Pseudobacter ginsenosidimutans: one gene and its partner. The protein of the gene in region 1 binds, or shares a complex with, the protein of each later gene. Links are inferred from orthologs where the notes say so. Each region holds a gene or a part of one and is shown in the gene's direction. Other genes may lie near its edges. The genes, in order: mnmE and mnmG.

What was found.
Region 2: the proteins of mnmE (region 1) and mnmG are in contact, whole or in part, in a solved structure (PDB 9HIP), measured with the Escherichia coli proteins. The link is inferred for Pseudobacter ginsenosidimutans from one-to-one orthologs.

What each region holds. Positions count from the first base shown.
Region 1 is NZ_CP042431.1:789,168-796,904, reverse strand. Bases 4,812-7,737 are described here. They hold mnmE (tRNA uridine-5-carboxymethylaminomethyl(34) synthesis GTPase MnmE), read left to right. Parts: upstream 4,812-5,544; coding sequence 5,545-6,930; downstream 6,931-7,737. Other genes in these bases: cas6 (CRISPR-associated endoribonuclease Cas6), read left to right, coding at 7,410-7,737; FSB84_RS03025 (energy transducer TonB), read left to right, coding at 4,812-5,433. In the rest of the region: FSB84_RS03045 (MotA/TolQ/ExbB proton channel family protein), read left to right, coding at 1,344-2,204; FSB84_RS03040 (ExbD/TolR family protein), read left to right, coding at 2,339-3,013; FSB84_RS03035 (ExbD/TolR family protein), read left to right, coding at 3,036-3,569; FSB84_RS03030 (energy transducer TonB), read left to right, coding at 3,626-4,462; more of FSB84_RS03025, read left to right, coding at 4,603-4,811. UniProt on the Escherichia coli protein: Exhibits a very high intrinsic GTPase hydrolysis rate. Involved in the addition of a carboxymethylaminomethyl (cmnm) group at the wobble position (U34) of certain tRNAs, forming tRNA-cmnm(5)s(2)U34.
Region 2 is NZ_CP042431.1:1,625,299-1,632,972, forward strand. What follows is about bases 2,128-4,990. They hold mnmG (tRNA uridine-5-carboxymethylaminomethyl(34) synthesis enzyme MnmG), read left to right. Parts: upstream 2,128-2,559; coding sequence 2,560-4,422; downstream 4,423-4,990. Other genes in these bases: FSB84_RS06720 (GAF domain-containing protein), read right to left, coding at 4,424-4,900. Also shown: nadD (nicotinate (nicotinamide) nucleotide adenylyltransferase), read right to left, coding at 55-630; FSB84_RS06705 (FeoA family protein), read right to left, coding at 646-873; rRNA maturation RNase YbeY, read left to right, coding at 1,101-1,469; quinolinate synthase NadA, read right to left, coding at 5,156-6,166; FSB84_RS06730 (peptidylprolyl isomerase), read left to right, coding at 6,742-7,674. UniProt on the Escherichia coli protein: NAD-binding protein involved in the addition of a carboxymethylaminomethyl (cmnm) group at the wobble position (U34) of certain tRNAs, forming tRNA-cmnm(5)s(2)U34.

The sequences.
Region 1 (7,737 bases):
GGATGAGGTAGGGGACCCATTTGGATGGAGTAGTGGGATCGATGTAAAAGATGATGGGTTTGATGGGTTCAACCAGTTCGCCGCGTTTCATCTTTTCAACGTCTTCCGGTTTGGGTTCCAGTCTCCAGCGTGTAACCACGCTAATGTCTTTCACGCCTTGCGGATCAGCATCAAAGTCAGTATATTCAGTAGTGAAATACGCAACCCTGTCGTCATAGTAACGGGGCTTCATAGGCACTTTGGGAAGGATCACCAGAGAGGTGTTCAGTTCGAAGGTGGCATTGCCTCCGGGGCCTGCGGGCATCATACCCGGAATGGGGGAAGGAGCCGGAGATTTTGAATACGTTTTTACGGTTTTGATTTCCGTATTGATGGGGTAAGTTCTGATGTCCAGCGTATACGATTTGTCTGGCTGAACACCGCCGAGACGGAGGGCGGATTTGATGGAAGGTGCGAAGAAGAAGAGGTCGTTATCTCCGGCGATGAAGTCAGTGATATCGATCACGGATCCATCATTTCCGGGTGTGTAAGCTTTTACATCGAAGGCGGCTGCGATGGGTTGAATATTGTTCACCTCCACCGATTTGTACATCGGTTTGGTGCTGTCTTTGGCATAGACAGAGTAGGAGATGTTACGAATGAAGATCTTGTTGTTTGGACCTTTTTCGAAACGGATCACATTCTCGTTGATCTCATCGCCTGCGAAACCGGTGAAGCCGGCGCGCGTATCGATCGGAGCTTTGGAGATCCTGTTCACAACCAGGATATCCCGGTTGAGGGTGGAGTCTCCGATTTCGATCAGCCATTTGTCGTCCACTTTATGAACGTTGAAAAGACCCTTACGGGTAATGGCTTTGTCTGTGATAACATCTTTGTACGGTTTGGGACCAGGTTTGGGAGGGGCCTGCGGCGTAGCCGGGGGCACGGTTCCAGCCGGAGGTGCGGACTTTTTATCCTGGGCAGAAGCTGTGAGTGTGATACAGCCGGCCGCCAACAGGAACAGCGCTTTTTGTAAGCAGCGGTTTCTTCTCATGTTAAAATGTGTTTAAGTTGCTGAAGTTATAAAAAACAAATTCACATTTTGGCCGTACATTACACAAATGGTCGAAATCCTGTTCGATTAAATTGTTTTTAAATTAAGATCAGGAAGCACATGGTTTTATTCAACCAATTGCCTTATTTTTAGCACCACATACAACAAATTCCTTATCTTGTGAGCCTTTGCTGAAAAAATTTTTCCAATTTATTTGTTGGAAAAATTTTAGTTTTCGTTAGAATTGTGGGCCGAATTTTAACTACAGATAGACTTAATTTTTTTCAAACACTAAAAAAAACAAACAATCATGGCTGAGACAAAACCAACTGCCACTCCCGTGAAGAGTAGTACATCGGTTCAACCCAAAAAGAAGAGCAATTCCATTTCCTGGTTAGCTCCTGTTCTTTGTATCATTGGCGGATACGTAATCTGGAGGTTCGTGCTGGGTAACGCAAGCAATTTTACCCAACCCGATCTCGAAGGAGGTTTCTGGCCGCATCACAAAGGACCAAAGGGTGGCTTGGTGAGAATGTACGAGGGTGGTATCATTGTGCCTATCCTTATCGCAACTTTCTTAATTGTAATAACTTTCATCATTGAGCGCTTCCTGACCATCAGCAGAGCTACCGGTACCGGTAACATTGCTGAGTTCATCCGCAAGGTTCAATATCACCTGGCTAACAAGAATGTTGATCAGGCAATCTCTGAGTGCGACAAACAAAAAGGCAGCGTAGGTAATGTAATGAAAGCTGGCCTCCGCAAGTACAAAGAAATGATCAGCAATACTGAGCTGGATACTGAGCAGAAAGTTATGGCTATCCAGAAAGAAGTTGAAGAAGCTACAGCTCTTGAACTGCCTATGCTGGAAAAGAACCTGGTGTTCCTGTCCACGATCGCATCAGTAGCTACCCTGTTAGGTCTGCTTGGAACTGTATTGGGTATGATCACTTCATTCGCTGCTCTCGGTGCTGAAGGTGGTGGTGCTGCTGCTGCAGAACTGTCACGCGGTATCTCTGAGGCCCTGTATAACACAGCCCTCGGTATCGGTACTTCTGCATTCGCGATCATCTTCTACAACATCTTTACAACAAGGATCGACGCTATCACATACGGTATCGATGAATCAGGTTTCACTTTGACACAAAGCTTCGCTTCTCTTTATAAATAAGGAGAGTGAGCCAAACCTTCCCCGATCCCGTACCTGCATGAACCCATCATATGGAAATTTTTCAGGTTATTTTGGAAAGGTGATATGGAAATTGGCTGAACAAGCATCTAAAAACAAACAGAAACTATTACATCATGCCAAAAGTTAAAGTCCCACGGAAGAGTACTTCAGTAGACATGACCGCGATGTGCGATGTGGCTTTTCTTTTGCTGTCGTTTTTCATCCTTACTACCAAGTTCAAACCCACGGAAGCTCTGGCAGTTACTACGCCTAAGTCTGTTTCTACCAAGCCTGTGGATTCCAAGAACATGGTTATTATAACGATGGACAAAGAAGGAAAGGCTTATCTCTCTATCGGTGATGAGAATACTGAACAGAAAGATGCTATCCTGGATCTGGTGAGCCAGTGGAAATCACTGAATCTCACTGATGTTGAGAAGAAATCTTTCAGAGCAGCCGGAGCCTACATCGGCGTTCCTTTCTCCCAACTGAAGTCTTTCCTGCAGTTGACCCCTGACCAGTTGAAAAACTTTAAGGCTGACGGTATCCCCGTTACAGACACTGCAAATAACGAGATGGAAGTGTGGATGCGCGCTGTAAACAGTGCTTTCCAGGGCGAGAAAATGAACCTTTTTGTGAAAGGTGATAACGATGCCAAGTATCCCTCATTCAAGGGAATTATGACGGCATTGAAGAAGAACGAGATCTTCAAGTTCTCTATGATCACTGACCCTCAAGGTGTTCCCGAAGGAACTGATCTGTGGAAGACACAGCAAAGAACCGGTGGGAGGTCTACTGACAATGAGTAAATCTATTATTAATTTAAAAAAATTGCGATATGGCAGAAATGGATACCTCGTCGGGTGGGGACATAAGAAGGGGCCAGGCGTCAAGAAAGGGAAGAAGCTCTCTACGAGAGTAGACCTTACTCCCATGGTGGACCTGGGTTTCCTCCTGATTACGTTCTTCATTTTCACGACTACCATGAGCGAACCTACTGCTATGAGGCTTTTCCTGCCGAAAGACACGGAAAAACCTGAAGATCAGAACAAGGTAAAAGCTTCCGGCGCTCTTTCCATCATGCTTGGAAAGGACAACCAGATCTTTTACTATGCAGGTGAGCTCCTTCCGGATGGTTCCAATTTTAAGAGCGCTACCTTCAAAGAGATCCGCCAGGTGATCATCGATAAAAAGAAGACCACCAATCCTGAGGATTTCGTAGTAGTGATCAAGCCAGGGCCCGAGTCTACTTACAAGAATACTGTAGATATGCTCGATGAAATGGCAATCAACGAAGTAAAGCGTTATGCACTGGTTGATATCTTTGATCAGGAGCTCGCTTTGATGGCGGCCTCTCAGAAATAATCAGGATTATTCCTGTGGAATCGTTCAGACATTGCATCTTATAACAAAGAACAAGTATGGAAAGTAACAAAATATTAAGCTCTGATATCCTTGATATCGTCTTCGACGGACGGAACAAGGAGTATGGAGCTTATCAACTGCGCAAAACCTATAATAAGCGTCTCAGCATCGCGCTTATTACCACGGCGTCAGTTTGTATCCTGTTGTTCGCGGGTTACATCCTCGCCAACTCCCTGAACAAGGGAGATGAAACGAAGGAAATGGTGGTGCAGGACGTGCAGTTGGAGGAGATCAAGCAAGAGGAAAAGCGGGAAGAACCGCCACCTCCGCCTCCCCCAAAACCACCAGATCCTCCCAAAGTGGAAATGGCTAAATTCACTCCTCCTAAAATCGTGAAAGACGAGGAAGTAAAGGAAGATGAGAAGCCACCAGAAGTTGAAAAACTGGAAGAAACCAAGATCGGTACTGTGAACCAGGAAGGTGTGAAAGATGAAGGTATCGTAGCCCCTCCGGTGGAAGATGCCGGTAAGGGTGTGGTAGAAGCGCCTAAGAAAGTGGAAGAAGACTGGGATAAGACCTTCACCAAAGTGGAGATCGAATCAGAATATCCCGGTGGCGCCCCTGCCTGGATGCGTTACCTGAACAAAACCCTTCGCTATCCTCAGGAAGCAATCGACAATGAGGTACAGGGTACTGTGGTAATCCAGTTCATCGTAGACAAAGAAGGTATGGTGTCCGAAGTGGAAGCCATCAGCGGTCCGGAAGAACTCAGGTCAGAAGCTATCCGCGTAATCAAAAAGAGCGGTAAGTGGGAACCTGCTGTACAGAACGGCCGTAAGGTGAAATCCTACAAGAAGCAACCTATCGTCTTCCGTCTCGAAACAGATGGTTAAGAAGTTCTAACAGTAAAGCATATTCGAAACCCTTTCGTGAATACGAAAGGGTTTTTTTATTACGTGAATGTGTACACGAAAATTGTTTGAAATTGTATGGAAATGCAGTGCTGGCGCGTCTTATATCAAAACGTATAGCCATGGAAATTTCAAACATTCTGACTGCAGATGTCTTAGACATCATCTTCGATGGCAAGAATAAATCATACGGTGCATATGAGCTACGCAAATCCTATAAGCGCCGTATGTTATTAAGCCTTGCCGGAATGCTAACTATCATCCTGTTCTTTATTGGTACTATGTTGCTGGCAAACAGCAAAAAAGAACGGCAGGCCACATTAATGAATGTGCAGGATATTGAGCTTGAAAAAGTGAATACGGAAAAAGAGGAAGTGAAGCCGCCTCCTCCACCCAAACCGCCGGAGCCACCCAAACAGATTGCCACGAGGATTTACACAGCTCCGGTGATCAGCAATGAAGTGAGACCGGAAGAAAGACCACCGGAAAATGCAGAGCTGGAAGAAGTCAAAATCGGCACACAAAACATTGATGGCAATCCTGACGATGGAACGCTTGCTCCCCCTTCAATGAAAGGTGAAGGTGTATCAACAGGTGTGATAGAAGAAGTAGTGAAGAAAGAATCAGATGAGCCCTTCATGAAAGTGGAGATCGAATCATCCTATCCAGGCGGCTCCGAAGCCTGGAGAAGGTTCCTTATCAAACAGCTCCAGCGCAATTATCCACAGGATGCCATTGATAATGGGATCCAGGGAACAGTGATCATCCAGTTCATAGTAGATGCTGAAGGCAATGTGAGCAATGTAGAAGCGCTCAGCGGGCCCGAAGAACTGCGTGATGCTGCCATCAGGGTGATCCAGAAAAGCGGCAAATGGATTCCAGCGGTTCAAAATAAGCGCCATGTGAAATCTTACAAAAAACAGCCTATCGGCTTTTTACTGGCAAATGAATAATCCGTCCCGGGTATCATAGTAGACTCCAAACCTTTAACCCTTCCTCCCCGCCATAAGGCCGGGAGGATTTTTTTTGTTCGTTCCGTCTTACTTTTGACGAAATTGATTCATATGCTGGGAAAGCTGTCAGGTTGGGACGATACGATTGTTGCATTGGCCACACCATCCGGAGTAGGGGCTATCGGGGTGATCCGCCTGAGCGGACCCACAGCCTTTTCAATCGTGAATGAGCTTTTCCCTTCCAAAAACCTTCTACAACAGTCCAGTCATACGTTGCACGTGGGCTTCATCAAAGACGGAGAGATCGCACTGGATGAAGTAGTGGTGGCATTATTCAAAGGACCGAAATCATATACAGGTGAGGATGTGGTAGAAATATCCTGTCATGGTTCGCCGTTTATCCAGGAGCAGGTGATCAATGCCTGTGTTAGTCGCGGTGCCCGACTGGCAAAGCCCGGTGAATTCACTCAACGTGCTTTCCTGCATGGAAAACTGGACCTGGTGCAGGCTGAAGCTGTTGCGGATCTCATCGCTTCCAATACAGAAGCATCCCGCAAAGCGGCCCTGCACAATATTCGTGGAGGCTTCTCTGTTGTATTGCAGGGCTTGCGTGAACGAATGCTCACTTTCTCGGCATTGATAGAACTGGAGCTCGATTTTTCCCAGGAAGATGTGGAGTTCGCAGACAGGACACAATTCTTTAACCTGATCAATGAAGCGGAGAGAACTGTACAACATTTGTTGCAGTCCTTCCAACTTGGCAACGTGATCAAGAACGGTGTGCAGGTAGCGATCATCGGGAAACCCAATGCCGGTAAATCCACTTTGCTGAATACATTGCTCAATGAGAACCGCGCTATCGTCAGCGATATCGCAGGAACCACGCGGGATACAATTGAAGAAACACTCAACATCAACGGTATCCTCTTCCGCTTGATAGATACTGCGGGGATAAGAGAACATACGAGTGATGTGATAGAAAGTATCGGCGTGGAAAAGAGCCTGGAGAAAATGCGCCAGGCCGATGTAGTGGTGTACCTGTTCGATGCCAATGAAATGAGTGCAGATGAGCTGGGGACTCTGGTTAAGGATTTCAAAGAGCAGTCAATCGAGTTTTTACTGGTGGGGAATAAAGCGGATAAATCTTCAGAAGAATCGTTGTTATCAACTTACGCATCCATCGATCCAAAGATTTTCATTTCTGCAAAATCTGGCTGGAATGTGGATGAGTTGAAAGATAAACTGGTAGAGATGGTTTTGCATGGTTCAGTGCAAACAGAAGGAACGGTGGTTACCAATGCAAGACATCAGCATGCGCTGCAGCAGGTTGCGAGTTCATTGTCTGATATTCACAGAGGATTGGATGATAAGATTCCGGGTGATCTGTTAGCGTTAGATATTAGGAGGTGCTTGCATTATCTCGGAGAGATCACGGGAGAGATCTCGAATGAGGATAGGTTAGATTATATATTTAGTAAGTTTTGTATCGGGAAATGATCGCATTGATCTCACAAACTAATATCATTGTATTGATCATAAGCAAAACTCTAAACAATTCAGAAGTCATTCATAACTGTTCAGAATAAATTACAGGTAAAATATTAAATTTTCCTTATACTGTTTCATCCCCCTCAAATTTTCAATTGACTTAATAGTTGTCTTAATGATTAATGTGGAAATCTTCTCCAACATTGGGATGATTACTTATGAACACTTTGTATTATTTCTGCAACAGCTTTGATGCGAAAAATAGTATTTGATGGAACTGAATTGAAATAAAAATTTACCTGTCTGCTCACCCATGAGCGGTACTTTTGGGTGGTACTGCCGTTAATTGCTTAGAACAATATTGTGGATTAAAACATTATAACAACAGATATTATTATTAACTTGTTGTTCCCTCTGATAAATAGCCACTTTTATTTACCACTAATTAATTTTTAAATCCACTTGCCTATATCAATGCAAGGCGGTGCATGCTATTTAAACAAATGCGTTTTTTAATCACATTAACATGCCAACAGACTGATTTAGTAATTCCTATAAACTATCAGTATCCTTTATCAGCAGTGCTGTACCATATTATAGCAAGAGGTGATAAAGATTATGCTTCTTTTTTACATCAAAAAGGCTATGGTAAGGGCTTCAAACTGTTTACTTTTTCACAAATAAGCTGCCCTTTTAAAATAGAAGGCGACCGCCTGAAACTGCTGAGCCAGGATCTTAATTTCCAGGTAGCATTTCATTTGCCACAGGCAATGGAGCCGTTTGTTAAAGGTTTATTTCAATGTGAACGGATTGATA
Region 2 (7,674 bases), 840 kb from region 1 along the record:
TTAGTTTAAATTTTCTAATCTTTCTCTAAGAAGTTCCGGACGGGGCTTGCCGGATCAGCTACTGTAATAATTGTTTCTTTCAATTTCTTCCATCACCTGGTCTGGTACGAGATAGCGAATAGACTTTCCTTCTCTGATATTCTTACGGATATGTGTAGCCGAAATTTCCAGTAAAGGGGCTTTCAGGAAATTGATATTGCCTGTTCCGAAAGTGTTACTCACTTCGTGCCCCGGCCTTTTGTACACAAAAATTGGGTAGTGCTGAAGAATATGTTCGTAGTTTTTCCAGCGTTCGAGGTTCTGGAAACTATCGCTGCCCATGATCAGGGCGAACTGGTGAGTGGGGTATTTTTCCTGGAGGTAAGCAAGTGTTGTGACCGTGTAAGAGGGTTTGGGTAAACGGAATTCAATATCGGATGCCTTGAGCTTTGGTTCAGCTTTGATAGCTGTTTGAACCAGGAAGAGGCGGTGGTATTCATTGAGCAGGCCGTTGGAAGGTTTCAACGGATTCTGCGGAGAAACTACAAACCAAACCTGGTCCAGGTCAGTTTCCTGAACCATATAATTGGCAATGATAAGATGTCCGTGATGAATTGGATTGAATGAACCGAAATATAAGCCGATTTTCATGGAAGTGAAATGTGATTAAGAAAGCTCTTCCACAAAGATATTCTCTGCTTCGTTCAAACGAAGGCTTAAACTATAACCGGCAACGCTGATGGAGATGGGATCTCCCAGTGGAGCGATCTGATCTATCCTTACAAGTTCTCCAGGCACACAACCCATTTCCATCAGTTTCAGGAAGAGATCATTGTTCTCGAAAGAAAGTATTCTTGCCTTACGCCCTGAATCCAGCTCTGAAAGTCTTTTCATCTTTAGTATTTAATCATATTCATAACCATGGGAAGATGCATCAGGTTCAGTGAAATTGCAGATCTTCTCCTCTTTTTAATATGCCTTCAAGTGGCATGCGAATCATGAACAAATGTAGCTTTGTATTCCTTAATAAACTTTACGAATTTCGAAAAATGATGATAAAACAACCGGCCAGTGTGTCTTTCCATTTTGCAGAAAAAGTGTCCCTGACAAACCGGACCCTCTTGAAAAACTTTATCATCAATATCTTCAAAAGAGAAAAGAAAAAACTGACGGAACTGAGTTTTGTATTCTGTTCCGATGCCTACCTCCTGGAGATCAATAAGCAATACCTCAGACATAACTATTACACAGACATCATCACCTTTGATTTATCTGTTGAGCCCGGCCTGATTTCCGGAGAGATTTATATCAGTATTGACCGGGTGAAAGATAATGCTCAGAATTTCAATGCCTCATTTAAGGAAGAATTGCACCGGGTGATCTTTCACGGCGCACTCCATTTGTGCGGTTATAAAGACAAGACTGAGGCGGAAGAGATCCTGATGCGAAAGATGGAAGACAAATACCTGAAGCTATACTTCGACAAGTAAGTATTCATCTTCAATTAACCTTTCAATCCTTAACCGATTCGAACTTATCGAATTGCAGTTTAGGAATGAAAATATCATTCAGTCACCCACCACTAATCCTTCTTACCAGTATCATTCTAAAGATTTGTTTTTCAAACCAATACTGCAGGAAGATGGAATAGGTTTTATGGAATGATCTGGATTGAGAGCTTATAATGGTTACATACCAAACTAAGGATAAGTCATCTCCATTCATTGGTTCAGCCTGGATAATATCCTCTCTAAGATAGAACAGGCGAAATTCTAAATGCAACAATAAGAATCCCCACTTTTAATAGCCCTGGGTATTCCGTATCAATGGACTATAATTTTATAAAAGAGTTAGTACCAAAGTCATCAACCTTCATTTAATAATAACTCTCCCCTTCCTTGAGTATTACAACTACCCATCTTATACCAAAAGGCATTCAAAAGCACCTTTTCACAGAGATCGTTCCACGTGGAACGGGAGAATCTAAAGAATTTCTTACAATCTCCCTGTCAGGGATATAAAATCAAGTTCTCAGAGATAAGGTATCTCATCTGCTACATTACACTATCCTATCAATCTCGACCTGAATTCCACCCCCTTATCTGCAAATACAATCAGGCATAGAATAAAGCTTAGCAAAGACAATGGCAGTAATTCTTGCAAATCCTTATGGAAGGAACTGAGACAACTTCTGTCTCCTTCGCTGAAAGTGACAATTTTACCTTTACGGAAATACAAAGAACAATACATCCAACAGATTAACAAAAGAGAAGTCCACAATTAGGTTAGGGTCACAGACAATTGTTTATATCAAAACCAATACTCCTAATCTTTAATGCTAAAACATACAGTTATGCATCCCCTCATATATGGTAACTCATTCCTCTGAAAAGAGCTCAGACTTACCATATCCTTTTACCCGGCATCTTCCCCATCCAAACACCCAAAATAAATCTTACTATCTAAAGCGAACTTTCGTTAGTGGTTCTGAGAGCTTCATCCACATTATTGTTCGCCATAAAATGTTTCCACGTGGAACACTTTTCTTCCACTTCCGTTTCATTCATTTAATTTTGCACCATGATATTTCCTAACTATGATGTTATTGTGGTTGGTGCAGGACATGCCGGATGTGAAGCTGCCGCAGCTGCCGCCAACCTCGGATCAAAGGTTCTTTTGATCACCATGAACATGCAGGTGATCGCCCAGATGAGTTGTAACCCAGCTATGGGAGGCATTGCAAAAGGACAAATCGTACGGGAGATCGATGCTCTCGGTGGATACTCAGGCATTGTTACCGATCTCAGTATGATCCAGTTCAGAATGCTGAACAGATCTAAAGGTCCGGCTATGTGGAGTCCCAGAACCCAGAACGACCGGATGCTCTTCGCCGCTACCTGGAGAGAGAAACTTGAACAAACAAAGAATGTAGATTTCTACCAGGATATGGTCAAATCCATCATAATCAAGGATGGAAGAGCAGCAGGTGTGGTTACAGGTCTTGGCCATTCCATTAACTCAAAGGCAGTTGTAGTAACCAGCGGAACCTTCCTTAATGGTATCATCCATATTGGAGAGAAGCAATTCGGAGGAGGCAGAGTAGCAGAAAAAGCCGCCACAGGAATTACCGAACAACTTGTGGACCTTGGCTTTGAAAGCGATCGCCTCAAAACTGGTACACCTCCCCGGGTTGATGGCCGGTCTCTCGACTATTCAAAAATGGAAGAACAAAAAGGAGATGATGAAATCACTGGCTTCTCCTATACCAATACTCCAAAACCAAACAGACAGATCAGTTGCTGGATCACTTATACTAATCAGAAAGTACATGATCTCCTGAAGACTGGTTTTGACAGATCCCCTATGTATACCGGAAGGATCGAAGGAACAGGCCCCAGGTATTGCCCAAGTATTGAAGACAAGATCAATCGCTTTGCTGAGAGGGAAAGACACCAATTATTTGTTGAACCCGAAGGCTGGAATACGGTTGAAATCTATGTGAATGGATTCTCCACTTCCCTTCCGGAAGAGGTACAATATGAAGCCTTGAAACAGGTTGCAGGCTTTGAAAATGTAAGGATATTCAGACCAGGATATGCCATTGAATATGATTACTTCCCCCCTACCCAGTTAACGCATTCCCTGGAAACCAAACTGATCGGTAATCTCTTTTTCGCAGGACAAATAAACGGAACAACAGGATATGAAGAAGCAGCCTGCCAGGGTTTGATGGCAGGTATCAATGCACATCAAAAAATTAGAGAACTGGATCCGCTCATCCTCAAAAGAAGTGATGCTTACATCGGAGTACTGATTGATGACCTCATCAGTAAGGGAACCGAGGAACCCTATCGCATGTTCACATCACGTGCAGAATTCAGAACATTGCTCCGCCAGGATAATGCAGATCTCCGGTTAACCGAACTGAGTTATCGCATGGGTCTCGCTTCCCAGGAAAGAATGGATGCCGTGATCGAAAAAAGAAATGGCACAGAAAAGATCAAACAACTCATGAAGGAGATCTCAGTTGATCCTTCAGAAGCCGATGGATTCCTGGCGAAATACAACTCTGCCCCAATGCCACATAAGAACAAATCCATTCAATTATTGCTGCGTCCTAATATCGGGTTGAAAGAAATGATCCAGGAACTACCTTCCCTTGCTCCATTGAAAGTGTTTGCTCCGGAGATCATTGAGCAGGCAGAGATCCAGATCAAATACGATGTTTATATCGAGAAAGAAAAAGAGATCGTGAAGAAGATGAGCTCTCTGGAAGATCTTATGATCCCGGACAATTTCGATTATGATCGTGTAGCAGCATTGAGCAATGAAGCACTACAAAAATTCAAGAAGATAAAACCAAGGACGCTCGGACAAGCAAGTCGTATCAGTGGAGTAAACCCCAGCGACGTGCAGATCCTCATGGTCTATATGGGAAGATGATCTAAGGCCAGTTGATCAGCTCAATGATCTCTTCCAGGTACTTCTGATCAACTGCATTGAATTCATTCAGGGCTGTACTGTCAACATCCAGTACGGCCTTTACTTTTTTATCACGAATTACCGGAACAACAATTTCAGACTTCGACAAACTACTGCAGGCAATGTGGCCAGGAAATACTTCCACATCAGGAACGATCACAGTTGTAGCTTCCTTCCATGCAGTTCCACAAACACCTTTACCATAACGGATACGTGTACACGCAACTGGTCCCTGAAATGGACCCAATACCAACTCTTCTTCACGCACGATATAAAATCCAACCCATAACCAACCAAACTGTTCTTTCAGCGCACCCGCAATATTGGCGAGGTTTGCGATCAGATCAGTTTCACCTTCCAGTAAACCTTTTATTTGCGGGACTAGCGCAATATACTGTTCTTGCTTCGAGCCTTTGGCAATGTGCAAATCTTCAGCCATAAAAATAAAATTCAAATCTATCAGTCTACAAATTTACTAGACTTATTCACATACTTCTTCATAATTTTCCAAAATCGATCCAGACAGCTTAAATTTCCACTATCCCCTCCCCCCATGTCTCAGTACTCAGTTTGCTATTTTGAAGTTCAGGAAGGAGGTTTAAAATTCCTCCTGCCGCTATTCACATTCCATCGATCGATCCAGAAAAAACAAAATTCAACACTCAGTTATTCACAAGTTTCGAACAGAAATCGCCTACAACCCGTACCGGGCGCTGATCTCAAGCATTCTGTCGATCGGTTTGCGTGCTGCCTGACGAAGTGTTTCATCCATTTTGATCTCAGGAAGCTCATATTTCATACATAGATACAATTTCTCCAATGTGTTCAACTTCATGTGAGGACAATCATTGCAGGCACAACCATTATCCGGTGGTGCAGGGATGAAAGTCTTGTCCGGAGAGGATTTCTGCATCTGATGCAGGATGCCTGTTTCTGTAACAACGATAAACTCTTTGGCCGGATCTTCCTGCGAAAACTTCAGGAGTCCCGTGGTGGAGCCGATATAGTCGGCCACTTTCAACACATGCTCTTCACATTCCGGGTGCGCAATGATCTTCGCTTCCGGGTGACGCACTTTCAGTTTCATGATCTTTTCGAGACTAAAGATCTCATGTACCATGCAGGCTCCATCCCACAACACCATATCGCGCCCTGTTTTCTTCACCAGGTAAGAACCCAGATTCTTGTCCGGTGCAAAAATGATCTTCTGATCTGGTGGCAGGCTTTCCACAATTTGCTTCGCATTGGAGGAAGTACAGATGATATCGCTGAGAGCCTTGATGTCGGCTGTGCAGTTGATGTACGAGATCACCAGGTGATCTGGGTGCTGCTCTTTGAATTTTTTGAAAGCAGCTGGCGGTGCGCTGTCAGCAAGCGAGCAACCTGCTTTCAGATCCGGCAGTAACACTTTCTTGTGAGGGTTGAGGATCTTGGCAGTTTCCGCCATGAAGTGGACGCCGGCGAAAACGATGATGTCCGCATCCGTCTTCTCCGCTTTTTGCGCCAGGCCCAGGCTGTCCCCGATATAGTCAGCCACATCCTGGATATCCGCTTCCTGGTAGTAGTGCGCGAGAACAATGGCGTTTTTCTCTTTTTTCATTTTTTCGATCTCGTTGAAAAGATCCAGTTGCGGATCCACTTCCAGATCCAAAAATCCTTTCGCTTCAACTTTTTCCTTTGCAACGCCAATGTTAATATCTGCCATAGTATTCTATATTAATTAATTATTTTTATAAAAACCTATTACTATTACGGCTGTGGATTCGTGGATAAATCCAAAGTGCAAATTTTTGGTAAAGTTACAACAACGCCTTTATCCACAGTTATCCACAATTCATTAACAGTCAGGAAGCTCGGTCTGTTCTGTATTTTTCAACTTTTTCCACTTCGGTGGATTAAAAAGGCCCCGGATAAAAACATCGTTCTGAACATTACATTTTTCTGTTAGTTGGAGTGGAATAACTCGGGGTTTATTTACACCTACCTGAACTTCCGCCGGCTCTTCGAAACTTATCCGCCAGGAATCCCCGGATGGTGATGTGCAAAAACCCGGGTTATCCACACGAAATTGGGGTTATTAACGAAGTGCTGGGGGAACTGTTTTCACGCCCTGTTTCACAATTCCTCAATTTTCAAAAATTTTTGCCGGCTTCGCCGGAATGTGAATTACATCAAACCCGCTGGTCATGCCGCTTTTGTGGTTTTTTCCACAGTTTGTTCATAAATGTATTTCCCTTATTTTTGCCATCCGTTTCAAAAACCGTACGGACTTATATCACTATGTCAGTCATTCAAACTATCCGCGACAAAGCCGCGTGGATCATCATCGCTGCGATTGCGTTAGCCCTTATCGCCTTTATTGTACAGGATGCCTTCCAGGGAAGAGGAGGCGGTATGTTCGGCGGTTCCTCAGACGTTATAGGTAAAGTGAATGGTAAGAAGATAGATGCGTATGAATTTGATTCCCGCTACAAAGCTGCGGAACAAAATTACCAGGCGCAGAACTATCCTGTTGACGAACGCCTCCGCGGTCAGATCCGTGAAAGCCTCTGGAACGAATACGTAGAAGATGCCATCCTCGGAAATGAATTTGAAAAGATCGGCTTCGCCGAAATCGGAAAAGACGAGCGCGGTGATATCCTGTACGGAGAAAATCCCCCCCAAATGCTGCGTCAGCAATTCACCGATCCAAAGACCGGTGCATACGATGCACACACTGCTTATCAAACCATCAACCAACTTAAAAAGAACACTCCGCAATTTAACAGCTTCTACGGAGAGTTCCTTCCCGCTCTGGAAAAAGCCAGAATGAAAGAGAAATTCGTTTCACTTATCAGTAACAGCGCTTACACTCCAAAATGGCTGGTTGAGAAAATGAATACAGAGAACAGTCAGGTTTCCAATATCTCTTATGTAAACATTCCTTACTCTTCTGTTGGTGATTCTGCTATCAGGGTTACCGATGAAGATGTTAAACAATATGTGAACGAGAATAAAGAAGCTTATCAGCAGGATGAAGCGAGAGGTATTGAATATGTTATGTTCGATGCTGCGCCCACTGCAGCCGACAGCGCAGTTTCCTACGAAGCAGTTGCCACTGTGAAGAATGAATTTGCTGCAGCTCCCGAAAAAGACGTAGAATCTTTTCTCCTCCGCAATAACAGCGAGCTTCCTTATTATAATGCATACGTACTTGGCAGCAACATGAAAGTG